Regions from separate parts of the Staphylococcus sp. M0911 genome, predicted to be linked through region 1. Evidence: riboswitches for the same ligand, from Rfam matches in the RefSeq annotation. Region 1 holds a riboswitch; the other holds the start of a gene.
What was found. A riboswitch is a leader RNA that binds a small molecule or an ion and turns the genes downstream of it on or off. The one in region 1 is predicted to bind FMN.
Positions count from the first base shown of each region.

Region 2: linked by a shared signal. The riboswitch ahead of ribD (bifunctional diaminohydroxyphosphoribosylaminopyrimidine deaminase/5-amino-6-(5-phosphoribosylamino)uracil reductase RibD) and the one ahead of ssp1_RS06535 (ECF transporter S component) in region 1 are both predicted to bind FMN.

Region 1 is NZ_CP022881.1:1,314,915-1,322,602, forward strand. It holds gene ssp1_RS06510 (segregation and condensation protein A) at 1-150, shown strand, start outside; gene scpB (SMC-Scp complex subunit ScpB) at 143-685, shown strand; gene ssp1_RS06520 (pseudouridine synthase) at 678-1,418, shown strand; gene ssp1_RS06525 (response regulator transcription factor) at 1,550-2,275, shown strand; gene ssp1_RS06530 (ATP-binding protein) at 2,259-4,001, shown strand; FMN riboswitch at 4,189-4,317, shown strand; gene ssp1_RS06535 (ECF transporter S component) at 4,380-4,928, shown strand; gene ssp1_RS06540 (ferredoxin) at 4,980-5,228, opposite strand; gene ssp1_RS06545 (YpbB family protein) at 5,340-6,308, shown strand; gene ssp1_RS06550 (RecQ family ATP-dependent DNA helicase) at 6,289-7,668, shown strand.
Region 2 is NZ_CP022881.1:1,030,527-1,038,214, reverse strand. It holds gene ssp1_RS05225 (proline dehydrogenase family protein) at 1-424, shown strand, start outside; gene ribH (6,7-dimethyl-8-ribityllumazine synthase) at 691-1,149, opposite strand; gene ssp1_RS05215 (bifunctional 3,4-dihydroxy-2-butanone-4-phosphate synthase/GTP cyclohydrolase II) at 1,162-2,343, opposite strand; gene ribE (riboflavin synthase) at 2,358-2,990, opposite strand; gene ribD (bifunctional diaminohydroxyphosphoribosylaminopyrimidine deaminase/5-amino-6-(5-phosphoribosylamino)uracil reductase RibD) at 2,997-4,040, opposite strand; FMN riboswitch at 4,202-4,332, opposite strand; gene ssp1_RS05200 (FAD/NAD(P)-binding protein) at 4,534-6,030, opposite strand; gene sagB (peptidoglycan release complex glucosaminidase SagB) at 6,350-7,204, opposite strand; gene ssp1_RS05190 (hypothetical protein) at 7,465-7,688, opposite strand, start outside.

The sequences.
Region 1 (7,688 bases):
CTGTTTACATTTACAGAACCTATAGAACAAGTGGTGACACACTTTCTAGCTATTTTAGAAATGTCCAAATCAGGGATTATTAATATTGAACAACATCAAAACTTTGATGACATTAATATATTAAGAGGAGTGAACTACGGCGTTGAATAAGCACGGCATATTAGAAGCATTGCTCTACACATCAGGAGACGAAGGTCTCGAAGTCAAACAATTAATCGAAATATTAGAAGTAAATGAAGATGAATTAGCAGAGTTAATTGACACTTATGAATCAAATGGTCTTATGATTCAACGATTCGGAACGACATGTGTTCTTACAACAAAAAAAGATGCCTCACAATACATCGAGGCATTAATCGAACAAAAATCTAAAATGAAATTATCACAGGCTGCAATGGAAACATTATCTATTATTGCGTATAATCAACCCTTAACTCGAAGTGATATCGAACTTATTAGAGGCATTAATTCTGATGGTGCAGTTAAAACCCTCATTGCAAGAGGCTTGGTAGAAGCTAAAGAAGTCCATCATTCACGTAGTCAACAATTAATCACGACAGACTTATTTTTAAATGTATTTGGTATAGAAAAATTAGAAGATTTACCAACCACTCAAGAAGATGAAGAAGAAATGGACGCATTCTTTAGTAACTTGGTAAATCAAAAGGGAGATACAAATGAGTAAAGAATTAGAAAGATTACAAAAAAGAATTGCAAGTAGTGGTTATACATCACGTCGTAAAGCAGAAACATTAATTACTGATGGCAAAGTAAAAGTTAACGGACATGTCGTCACTGAACTGGGTACAAAAGTTTCAAATTCAGATACTGTAGAAGTTGAAGGTATCAAATTAGAGCAAGAAGATAAAATTTATATTTTATTTAATAAACCTGCACAAGTAATTACAAGTGTATCGGATGATCGTGGCCGTAAAGTTGTGACTGATTACTTTAAAGATATCGAAACACGTATTTATCCTGTAGGTCGATTAGATTACGATACATCTGGATTATTATTATTAACGAATGATGGTGAATTCACTAATTTAATGACGCACCCTAGATACCATATTAAAAAGAAATATGTTGCTAAGCTTAAAGGATATTTAATGAGAGAAGAAGTTAAAGCTTTAGAAAAAGGAATCGAACTAGAAGATGGTTTCACGCAACCTGCTCAAGTAAAAGTGAAAAACCAAGACAAAGATAAAAATACGACGCTCGTTGAAATTACGATTAGTGAAGGTAGAAATAGACAAGTACGTCGTATGTTCGAACATTTTGGTCACCAAGTTAGTAAATTAACGCGTATCCAATTTGGTCCACTTGATTTAAAAGGCTTGAATGCAGGTGAAGGTCGTGTACTCACACCTCATGAAGTAAAAACGATTCGCCATTTAGCAGAAAATGGTAATGATTAAAATAAAACACTCATATTTTTAATATTTGAGATTTTTTTCACAAAGATTTCTTTAACACTAACTTAATGACTATTTCATATGCTATAATAACTAATGAAATGAACAGCATGTGTAGGAGGTAATTTAGTATTATGACGAATGAAATACTTATCGTTGATGACGAAGACAGAATCAGAAGATTACTTAAACTATACCTAGAAAGAGAATCTTTTGAAACACATGAAGCAAGAGATGGTAAAGAAGCTTATCAACTTGCTATGGAAAATGACTATGCGTGCATTCTTTTAGACTTAATGTTGCCAGAAATGGACGGTATCGAAGTAGCCACTCAATTAAGAGAGCATAAAGATACACCTATTATTATGCTCACTGCAAAAGGCGAAGAGACGAATCGTGTCGAAGGGTTTGAATCAGGTGCCGATGACTATATCGTTAAACCATTCTCTCCAAGAGAAGTCGTTTTAAGAGTCAAAGCATTATTAAGAAGAACGCAAACAACAACACCTGAACAAAGTGAACCTCATGCAAGAGACGTAATTGAGTTCAATCACTTAGTGATAGATAATGATGCGCATAGAGTATTAGCTGATAATGAACAGGTTAATTTAACACCAAAAGAATATGAACTATTAATTTATTTAGCTAAAACTCCTAATAAAGTATTTGATCGTGAACAATTATTAAAAGAAGTTTGGCATTATGAATTTTATGGCGATTTACGTACGGTGGATACGCACGTAAAAAGATTAAGAGAGAAACTCAACAAAGTATCGAGTGATGCAGCTCACATGATACAAACTGTTTGGGGCGTCGGTTATAAATTTGAGGTTAATACAAACGATGAACCGGCTAAATAGTGTAGTAATAAAACTGTGGTTAACTATAATTTTTATAGTAACGACAGTTTTAATTTTATTAAGTGCTGCCTTAATTACCTTTATTCAATATTACTATACACAAGAAGCGGAAGATTCCATTAAAGAAGACGCCAAACGCATAAGTAAATTGGTAGAAAACTCTACAAATCAAAACTTAGCCATCAAAAATAGCCAAACATTGATTGATAATCCCGGTGGATTAATTATCATGAAAAATACATCTACCGCATATCAACAAACCATTTCAACAGATAAACAAGCTATGCTCAAAGAAATTAAAAATAATAAAGATTTTAACCGTGTTTTCAAACATGGTGAGTCAATGACACGTAATGTCATGATTAAAGAACAGGGGAATTCACATCCGTATATATTAGTGGGTTATCCAATGAAAGCCGAGCCAGGAAGTCATACAGAATATAGCGGCGTCTTTATTTTTAAAGATTTAAAATCTATTGAAGATACCAATAATGCGATAACAATTATTATCTTAATTACCGCAATTATATTTTTAGCAGTGAGTACCATCTTTGCATTTTTCTTATCATCTAGAATTACTAAACCTTTAAGAGAGTTAAGAAATCAAGCACAAAAGGTATCACAAGGTGATTATTCACATATCACGTCAGTATCAACAAAAGATGAAATTGGAGAATTATCACGTGCATTTAATAATATGAGCTTTGAAATTCAAGAACATGTAGAAGCACTATCCACATCCAAAAATATACGTGATAGCTTAATTAACTCGATGGTTGAAGGTGTTATTGGTATTAATGAACAAAAGGATATTATTTTATCAAATAAAATGGCAGACCAAGTATTCCATACATTAGATGACAATGCTGTTGAATTAATAGAAAAACAAATTGAACAAACTTTCAATACTAAAGAAACGCAATTCCAAGAAATTGAAGCAAACACAAGGTATTATGTGATTATCATGAGTTATATTGACCGTATTCAAAACGATGGCAGAAGCGGTATTGTTGCTATTATACGTGATATGACAAATGAACATAACCTTGATCAAATGAAAAAAGACTTCATCGCAAATGTATCTCATGAATTACGAACACCGATTGCCTTATTACAAGGCTATACAGAATCTATTGTAGATGGTGTTGTAACTGAACCAGATGAGATACATGAATCACTAGCAATTGTCTTAGATGAATCTAAACGTCTGAACCGCTTAGTTAATGAATTATTAAACGTAGCACGTATGGATGCTGAAGGATTATCTGTTGAGAAAGAGTCACAACCAATCGCTGATCTGCTCAACAAAATGCGAATAAAATATCGTCAACAAGCGACTGATTTAGAACTTAATATGCAGTTTGAAGTAAGCAATCAACAACTATGGGACTACGATATGGATAGAATGGATCAAGTATTAACCAATTTAATCGATAACGCATCAAGATATACACAACCTGGAGATACCATTTCGGTAAAAACTGATGAAGATGATAGAACTCATATTTTAAGCATCGCTGATACTGGTACTGGAATTGCTCCTGAACATTTACAACAAGTCTTCGATCGTTTCTATAAAGTAGATGCGTCAAGAAAAAGGGGTAAACAAGGTACTGGATTAGGCTTATTCATCTGTAAAATGATTATAGAAGAACATGGCGGTACGATTGAAGTAGAAAGTCAAGTGGGTAAAGGAACAACCTTTATCATTAAATTACCAAAATAAACATTTTAAAACCTGTTAGAGTCAAATAATGGCTCTAACAGTTTTTTTATTTATTATGAAATCTATAGTTTGTTAAACAACTTGATTATTTTTATGACATCTTATATCTATATAAATATATCGGAGCAAACTCATTGTACATAACAGAGTTATCATGTATGATATATTTAAATTAAAAATATAGTTAATTCATCTTCGGGGTCGGGTGTAATTCCCAACCGGCAGTAAATTAAGCCTGCGACGTAAAATGTCTCATTTTACCTGATTCAGTGAAACTCTGAAGCCGACAGTATAGTCTGGATGGGAGAAGATGGAGGTTTTTTTGTTGTGCAAATTTCCTCCTTTTCTAGCAAGATGAATGGAAGGAGAAAATAATATATGCAACACAATCAAAATAGACGTCTAATCTTTATAAGTATGCTAAGTGCAGTGGCTTTCGTACTTACCTTTATTAAATTCCCATTGCCATTTTTACCACCATACTTAACGTTGGACTTTAGTGATGTACCTACATTACTTGCCACATTTTTATTAGGACCAATTGCAGGGCTAATAGTAGCTTTTATTAAGAATTTACTCAATTTCTTTTTCAATATGGGTGATCCTGTAGGACCATTAGCGAACTTTTTAGCAATTGCCAGTTTCTTATTAACTGCATATTATATTTATAGAAACAAACGCAATAAAAAGTCATTATTAACCGGTCTTGTTTTAGGTACAGTTGTCATGACCGTCGTATTAAGTATTTTAAATTATTTTGTACTGTTACCACTCTACGGTATGATATTTAACTTAGGTGACATTGTTCATAATCTTAAAGTAATTATTGTTTCAGGTATCATACCTTTTAATATTATTAAAGGTATTATCATTTCAATCATCTTTTACTTTATATTCAATAGAATTAAAAATAACATTCACATATAAATAACTAGCGCCCTTACACATGATGTGCAAGGGCGCTTTTAATATAATATATTATTCAAATTTAAGTGCGTCACCATCAAATGGTTCGTCTTCAATTTTGATTGAATCTGTTGGACAACCTTCTAGTGCATCTTCCATATCTTCATATAACTCTTCTGGCACCTCTGCAGTACCTTGGTTATCATCAAGGATTACGAAAGCAATACCTTCGTCGTCATAATCATAGATATCTGGAGCTGCTGCACCACATGCACCGCATGCTATACAAGTATCCATATCAACGATTGTATATTTAGCCAATTTCATTCGCCTCCTTTAAAAAAAATGCTACACTAGTAATAACAATACTACTATTGTAGACATCGATAGTATCATTTTCAATATATTCGTTTTATAGAGTGAGGGTTTATCTTGTATCAAATTATCAATCATGCGTATCAACACGCATTCAACTACAAAACAAATAAAAGTATTTATAATATTTTAACAGGAAAAAAATCCCATCAAACTTTTTTTGACGCAAGTAGTCAACAACTTTTGTCATTATATCATAGTTTACCGAGATTAAAATATCCGTCTTTTGAGCGATATTTAAATGAATTGAATGATGAGGAACCAAAAGTAAATATCAAAACGCATCCAAGATGTACATATGATAGTCTTATTAATACATTCAACTGTATCCAATTGCTCATTCAAACGGTATCACAAAGCATACACAACGATTTTAGATTCGTTCCTATAACGCAACAAACATATATTCAACAACGTGTTAAACATATTTATCAACACATTAAAGTTAATGATTTAGAATCAAAATTCATCACAGAAATAGAACAATTATTTGAAGACATCGCTAGCAAACATGAACATGTGTATTTACACTATTATTTACAAGGCTATGATGAGGCGATGTATACTAGACAACAAGTCAGTTTAATAGAATCGAAGTCTCAACAAGAATTATTTGAAATAGAAATGAACCAATTGGTCGATGTCATGTTTGAAATTGAAGATATACAAAAGCACCCTATATTAAATCAAACGATTATACGACCAACATTGCTCAATAAAACGAAATTAACCTTACATCAATTAGAACAAGGACACTCGATACACGACATCTCAACAATTCAAAATGTTAAATTAAATACGATTGAAGATCATCTTTTAGAGTTATTTATCAAAGGTTATATCAATGATTATGATACATATCTAGACATCAAAAGCATTCAACCCTTTATCGATTATTATAAAGGTCATATTGGAATAAAATTACGTGAGTATAAGCAGCAATTTGATACATTAACTTATTTTCAAATTAAATTGATGATTGTTGGTATTGAAAGGGGAGACTTAGTTGCTTCAACAGAAACTTAAAGATTGGTTTGGATTTGATTCCTTCAAACCTGGCCAAGAGGACATCATTTCCAGTGTATTAGACCAAAAGCATACGCTAGGTATTTTACCAACGGGTAGTGGCAAAAGCCTTTGTTATCAATTACCTACTTATATATTAGAAAAGCCAACACTTGTTATTTCACCATTAATTTCTCTCATGGACGATCAGGTCATGCAAATGAAATTAAATGGTGAACACGCGGTTTGTTGTATTCATTCAGGTATGGACAATACGGAAAAACGTCAAAACCTAAGTAACATTCGTCAGAGTAAATTTATCTATTTAAGTCCGGAATTTATATTACAACCTCAAAACTTTAAACTTATTGCCAATATAGATTTTGGTTTAATAGTTCTTGATGAAGCACATTGTTTGTCTGAATGGGGCTATGATTTCAGACCACATTATGCTTTAATTGGAAAAATAACTACATCCTTTAAATCAGCTACAATTCTAGCATTAACAGCTACGGCACCACCACATTTAGAAAGCGATTTAAATGAAATGCTTAATGTTACTTTCAATACCATTAAAACAAGTATGAATCGTATAAATATTTCATTAAAACATCTTAACTTTGGCTCTGACGAAGAAAAAATAGATTGGTTGTTACCACAACTTAATGAAACTGGGCCCACTATTATATATGTATCTTCAAAAAAATTATGTTTAACATTAGCGCAACTTATTTATGACTCAGGTTTTTTAACAGGGATATATCATGGTGATTTGAGTTATCAAGAAAGACAGACAGTACAACAACAATTTTTAAACAATGATATTCCAATCATAGTTGCAACAAGTGCATTTGGTATGGGCATAAATAAAAAAGACATACGCACAGTGATTCATTTTCATTTGTCATCAAGTCCTTCTAATTATCTACAAGAGATTGGTAGAGCGGGGAGAGACGGAGAAGCAAGCCAAGCTATTAGTTTATTCCAACCCGACGACGCTTATATTTTAGAAACCATATTATTTGCCGATAGAATTACATCTGAAGATATTCATTCATTTGAATTAGGACAATTTATTCCTCCTGAAAAAGAATCCATTTTAACAATACTTTATAATCAATATACAATTAATCAAATGCAACGTATATTTGATCAATCATTTCGACGCAAAAAGTTAGGTTATAGTCGTATGTTAGGCTACACACAACTTGACCAATGTCGCCGTAAATATTTGTTGGAATTTTTCAATGAACATCCTAAACTGCCAGATGTCTGTTGTGACAATGATACTGAATTACCAAGTATGAAAGTCATTAATCGTAAGAAAGTTAAACGTAAGCTTTCATATAGTGAAAAACTTCAAAATTTATTTGAACTATAGATTTTATTTTGCTTAACTCT
Region 2 (7,688 bases), 280 kb from region 1:
GTACCAAACTAAAGAAGAGATTGACGCAAATTATATTAAAATAATTGAAAAAAGACTATTAAATGCACGTAATTTTACTTCAATTGCAACGCATGATCATAATATTATTAATCATGTGAAACAATTCATGAAAGAAAATCATATCGAAAAAGACCAAATGGAGTTCCAAATGCTATATGGTTTCCGTTCAGAATTAGCGCAATCTATTGCTAATGAGGGCTATCATTTCACAGTATATGTCCCTTATGGAGATGACTGGTTTGCATACTTTATGAGAAGATTAGCAGAACGCCCACAAAATTTATCTTTAGCAGTAAAAGAATTTGCCACACCAGAAACATTGAAAAAAGTCGGTATTTTCTCAGCTATTGGTATAAGTGTTTTTTCTCTTGTAGGGTTATCTACGAAGTACTTACGTAAATAAATTTAGCATCAAAAACTGCCCACAAAATATTAATTTTGTAGGCAGTCTATCAGTTTAGAACATAAATATATTTCAAGTTATATTCATATTTAGGCAGTAGTTGACTGTAAAGTCATTCTATTTCTTTAGAAATTAGTATTTCTTATGCATGAGTTTCACTCATGTATTCCTATTTTAAAGTACACATTAGCTGTAGCTAATGCGTAAGAACCACTACATAATAAATGATTAGTGGTTCTTTATTATTTCTGTCCCACTTCCTTTATTTAAAATTGTTTCATTAAATTAGCCATTTCAATGGCACTTACTGCTGCTTCAGAACCTTTATTACCTGCTTTAGTTCCTGCACGTTCAACTGCTTGCTCGATACTTTCCGTAGTTAAGATACCGAAGATAACAGGAACATCTGTAGATTCATTAGCTTTGGATACGCCTTTTGCAACTTCATTACATACATAATCATAATGAGACGTAGCCCCTCTTATGACACATCCTAAAGTAACTACTGCATCATATTTACCTGTTTGAGCTAACTTTCTAGCTACCATAGGAATTTCAAAAGCACCAGGTACATAAGCAACATCAATATTGTTTTCGTCAACATCGTGACGAATAAAAGTATCCTTAGCACCCTCTAACAAACGTCCAGTAATAAAATCATTAAATCTACTAACCACAATAGCGACTTTTAAATCTTTACCAACTAATTTTCCTTCAAAATTCATTTTATTATCCTCCTAAATTAAATGTCCCATTTTTTCTTTTTTGGTTGTCATATAGTCATGATTATATTGTGTTTCAGGTACAATCACTTCTATACGTTTTTGGATATTAATACCATATTCTTTTAATCCTTCAAATTTCTTCGGATTATTACTTAATAAGTTAACCTTTTCAATAGCAAAATATTTAAGAATTTGTGCAGCGATATTATAATCTCGTAAATCTTCATCGAATCCTAACGCTAAATTTGCTGTAACGGTATCATAACCTTTTTCAATTAATTCATAGGCACGTAATTTATTCATGAGTCCTATGCCACGACCTTCTTGAGGTAAATAGATAATCATTCCACCGTGTTGTTCTATATAATTCATCGAAGCTTCTAATTGAGCACCACAATCACATCGTTGGCTATGGAAAATATCACCCGTAAGGCATGCAGAATGGATTCGTACATTTTCATGTGATCTAATATCACCTTTAGTTATAACGACGATTTCTTCTTCACTATAATCAGTTGTAAAACCATACATATCAAATGTACCAAAGTCTGTTGGCATTTTTACTTTTGCATTGAGTTTTACATGTGATTCGTTAACTTGACGATATTCTATTAAACTTTCAATCGTAATCATAACTAATTGATGTTTATCTTTGAATGCTTGGAGATCTTCACCTTTAGCCATAGACCCATCATCATTCATAATTTCACAAATCACACCTGCTGGTTTAGCACCTGTTAATTTAGCAAGATCTATTGCCGCTTCGGTATGACCATTTCTTTCTAACACACCATTATCTTTAGCAATTAAAGGAAATAAATGGCCTGGTCGGTTAAAATCTGAAGCTTTCGCATGTTGATCAATCAGTGCTCTAGCAGTTAGTGTTCTCTCGTTCGCACTGATACCGGTTGTTGTATTCTTATGATCGATACTTACAGTAAAATTAGTGCCAAACACATCTGAGTTATTTGATTCCATTGGATGGAGATCTAGTTGTTCACTAATGCTTGAACTGATAGGTGTACAAATTAACCCACGACCTTCTTTAGCCATGAAATTAATCGTATCGTCTTTCATCCATTCAGTTATTGCTATTAGATCGCCTTCATTTTCTCTATCTTCATCATCAACTACAATAATACTTTCACCTTGTTTTAAAGCATCTAAGGCTAATTCAATACTGTCGAATTTCATGTTTATTGCCTCCCCTAAAAACCAAATGCTTTTAGTTTTTCTTCTGTTAAACTTGATTGATTTTGATTTAAGATATTTTCAACATATTTGAATAACACATCTGATTCTAGATGTACGTTATCGCCCACTTTTTTACTTGATAAGATTGTGGAACGTCTTGTTTCAGGAATCAAATGAATATCAAAAGCATCCGAATGAAGATCGAAAATCGTCAAACTTGTACCATCTACCGTTATCGATCCTTGCTTAACCATTTGATTAAGTAGTGTTTTGGATGCTTTTATTTGGATAATCATTGAATTGGCAGATTCATTAATTTTAGATATTGTTCCTAAATCATCAACATGACCTAACACAAAATGACCGCCAAACCTGCCGTTACCACTCATTGCTCTTTCTAAATTAACTTTCGTATGGCGTTGTACATCTGAGAGGTAGGTTTTATTTTCTGTGCCTTTAATGACTTGCACTGAAAATGTTTGGTCATCGAAATCAATGACAGTTAAACACGCACCATTTACACTAATTGAATCACCAATATGCATATCTTCTAATATTTTTTCAGCAGTAATTACTAATGTTCGAACTGAATTTTGATTACGAACCTCTTGAACCGTTCCTATTTCTTCGATGATGCCTGTAAACATTTGCAATCACTTCTTTCTCAAAACTAATTTAATATTTTGTTGAATTAACGTGGAATTAACAATTTCAAATTGAGTTGTATCTGGTAAAGACACTATCTGGTCAGTTTGGAAAAATTGATACTTACCAGAACCACCTATTATTTTCGGGGCAAAATAAAGTACAAGGTGATCTAAGTGATCAGATTGGAGAAATTCTGAAGTAATTTCGGGACCTGCTTCGACTAACAGTTTCCCGATACCTTTTTGATATAAATCTTTCAAAATAGATTTAATATCGCATTGTTCCATATAAATAATAGTTACATTACTATTGTCTACTTTTAAATTTTTATTTTCTGTATAAATCCAAATAGGAGATGCATAATCATGGAATAGTTGTTGATTAAAGTCTAATTTGCCACTCTTACTAAGTATGACTCGAATTGGATGTTTCCCAGCAGCTATCCTTGTCGTGTATAATGGATCGTCAGCTTCTACTGTTTTACGTCCAGTCAATACTGCATCGTGACTATGACGTAATTGATAGACGTCTTTTTTTACTTCTTTATTAGTAATCCACTTACTCTCGCCATCATCGGTAGCTTGTTTGCCATCTAAACTAGCTGAAACTTTAACCGTTAATTCGGGAATACCATTTCTTTTTGCAGTGAAGAAATCTTGATAAAGTTGCGCTGCAACGGCATTATATTGAAATTCAACTTCGATGCCTGCATTTTTAAAAATGTCATCGCCTTTTGAAATAAGGGTAGTATCTTTAACAGCATAGATGACTTTGTGAATACCAGCTTCAATGATTTTATCTACACATGGTGGTGTTGAACCATGGTGTGTACATGGCTCTAATGACACATAAATGGTAGCACCATTGGCTTCTGATTGTGCCATGTCTAAAGCTTGAACTTCAGCATGTTTATCACCTTTTCGTAAGTGTGCACCAATACCAACTATTCTTCCGTCTTTGACAACAACTGAACCCACTGGAGGATTAACACCTGTTTGTCCATCAACCATTTGTGCAAGTTGTATAGCATAATTCATAAATTTACTCAAAATATCACCTCTAAAATTAAAAAGCCTTACACCAATGAAATTGTATATTTCAAGGCATAAGGCGAATCATATATCTTCAAATAAGCATATTTATATCTAAAAATATAAACATACTTATTAATACACATACTTATACAAATATATGTTAATGTCGATAAACGTCATTCTTTCTCCCATCCAGACTTTAACTGTCGGCTCTAGAATTTCACTAGATCAGCCACTAACAAATGTTAGCAGGTCGCAGGCTCATATCACTGCCGGTTGGGAATTCCACCCTGCCCCGAAAGAATTTTATATGAAATTGTTAAAGGTTAATTGAGTATTGTAGTCTAATTTACTACAATTCAAATCATACTACACCTTTTTCAAAAATACAATTACTATACATTGTACTTAATTAAAGTAATACTTTTAAATTAAATCATCGGATTTTGTTTATCTTTTAAATAAAATATAGATTTAAAATACGCCCAGATATAATTACTTAACGCTTTTAGCTTTCTTCTTTGATATTTTCAAAGTCTTGTTGCGTGTCATATAATCTATCCACCGCATTAGCCACTTGGTTAACAATCATTTTAACACCGTTTCTAAGTTTATTGACGCCATTTGTCATTTGTCCAATCGCTATCACATTAGTTAAAGTACCAAACCTCGGACTAATAACTTGGTTCGTTTCAGGAATAATTTGTATACCGCCTAAAGGATGTGCTTGTACAATTTGCCTATTTTCTAAATTAAGAATTAATTGGTCATCTTCATCTAACTCAGATAAATGATTTTTAGATCCAGTTGCATTAATGACTACATTAAAATCTTCAATGTCATTCTCATTTTCATATTGTAAATGGAATAATCCGTCCTCATGATAAACATTTTTTAAATTTTTACGGATAATCAATGCCTCTTGTTCTAATAATTCAATAAGTAATTTCGCAGTTCTAGGAGGCATTGGATTAGAATTAAGTTGAATTATTTTAGTATATTTCTTTTGGAATTGTTGTTGATCTTCAAAGCTAAAGCTATTCCATATCCAATTTAAATTTTCCTTTAAATATTCAATTATACTTTGGAATATTCCCATTTCCTTTTCATGTTCTAAATCAAATTTTAAATCATTAATATGATTACAAGTTCTTCTATTGATAAGTTTTTCAAAATCTATACCGTAGTCGCTACATTCTTTTAAAAATAAATCTACTGCAACATCTAAAGGTACATTTCCATAATTTTGTGCCTGTAAATCATTAAATTTTTGTTTTGTTAAATGTGTAAATTCTATATCTACCATTTGACCTCTTACACTTGGTAAATTGGCTGATCGACTTGTCATTAAAATAGGTAATCTAGGGTGATGTGCAGTCACATATCGAATGACATCTAGACTAGCGAGACCAGTTCCAAGAATGGCAATTCTATCATCTTCATTTACATCATCTAATGAATTGTATGTAGGATAAGGTGTCGGTTTAAACCCTTTTATACCTTTTAAATGATATGGATCGTGATAGGCAAATGTACCAAATGTTAAGAATAAGTAATCGTATTCTCGCCATTCTTTCATATCATCTGAGGTACATACATAATATTTTAAATTCGTTTCATCCACTTTCGATGTTGTAAAAATCTCGTGTACTTTATGATTGATAATAGTAATATTTTCATATTGCTCATCGAATTTGGATAAGTATGATTTCATATAATGTCCAAATACAAAACGTGGTAAGTATGTAGGATTATCGAAATCAAATACTTGTTGATGTTGATACCATTTCCAAAACTCTTCATCATCATCTAAATTTAAGCTCATCTTTTTAGATGGCATATTAATGAGTAACTCACTACTATCATTTTGAAATGGAACACCCTGTCCCATATTATTGCGGTCATCATACACATCTACTTTTAATTTTTCAAAATGGTCGTGTTTGACTAGTTGACGTAAAACACTCACACCTGCTGTGCCCATTCCTATTATAGCTACTCGCATGATTAAATCATCCTCTTTCTACAATCTATTTCCGTGATGAACTTTATAAGTGTAGTCATTTTTAAGTTCGCTCATTATCAAAAATTATATTTTCATATTTACTCATATATATATCCTAATCTTGAACAATTTAATCCTTTAAAATTTGTGATAAAATCTTTCTTTGAGGTGATGAAATGAAATTAGTTTCGAAAATCATAGCACTCACTATTATAATGTTTTTATGGATAACACGTCATAATAAAGCTGAATAATAATAATGATGAATACAAAAATGCCTGCAACCGTTATTACCGTTGCAGGCATTTTTTAACATTAATTATTTCTTCAAATGGTCTTTATCATCTTTATAAACATATAATTTGAAGTATTTACCTTCCGTTTTCATATCTTTATAAAAATCCGCGATGATAGTGGCATTACTTTCAGCCCATTTAATGTCAGTTGCATATTGATGTTCACCAGGATTCTTAGGATTCCATCTCATACTGTATAGTGTATCTTGATCTTCATGTTTTAAGAAATGATTATGAATGAAATCAGCACCACCATAAATGGCTTTTTGAGGTGTGTCCCAACCATGTTTTTTAGCATATTCAGCACCTGTCTTAACAGGATCTTTGTCTAATGCACCTACACCATAAAAGTTGTAGTATTTCTTACCATCAATTTCTACACCTTTAGATAATTCACTCTTAGCAGCGCCAGTTTCTAATAACGCATGTGAAATTAAATACACTTCGTTAACATGTTTATCTTTCGCTGCTTTTGTAAAGTCATCCGTATGTTTCAGTAAAGTTGGTCGATCAACTAACATACGTTTAATTCTTTTTTCATCAATACCTTGATATTTAGATAAATCTAAAAATTGATATTTTTGTACGTCACTATCGATAAATTGACTACTATCCATAGCTGATTTTATTTCAGTTGATGATGCATCTCTCCACGCATCATTGTTTTTATTCGATACTTGTTGACTCGTATAGTTATCTATTTGTTTCTTTGCAGCTTTATCTAAAGTTACATCTAATTTCTCAATTTTCTGTTCTTCTTTTACATGTTTAAAGAAAATTTGGTCTGAAACCATTGAGAAAAAGATAATAGCACCAACTACAAAGATAATCAGCAATCCTAAAATTGCAACAATAGATCCCTTTTTGTGCTTCGTCATATTCACACCTCTTAGGTCAATGTTGTTATACTTTTGAATTGTATTACGATAATAAAGTTTAACATTATTAATTCTGATTCACAATTTAATATATACTTTGTTACAAATTCATAAATAAAAAGTAATAAAAATGAAACTTTTGAGATGAAAAAGATTTAGACAACAATATAGACACTATCTAAATAAAATGTTGCACGCATAAAAACATGCAATCTACATATGATAGTGTCAATACCATTTCTAAGTCTAAATTATTACTTTTATTTATTATGTTTTTTATATTCCATCATGATGAAACTAACAGCTTGTGATCTATTTTTATAAAAATATTGATTTAAATCAATTGTACCTTCAATTTCACCATCTCTATATTTCATTTCATTAGTAAAATTATTAATCATCACAAAATCTGAGCGATCTTTAATTCGATCTAAATCATCATTGCGTGCGAAAAAATGTTCTAAATTTAAGTGTGCGTAGTCCA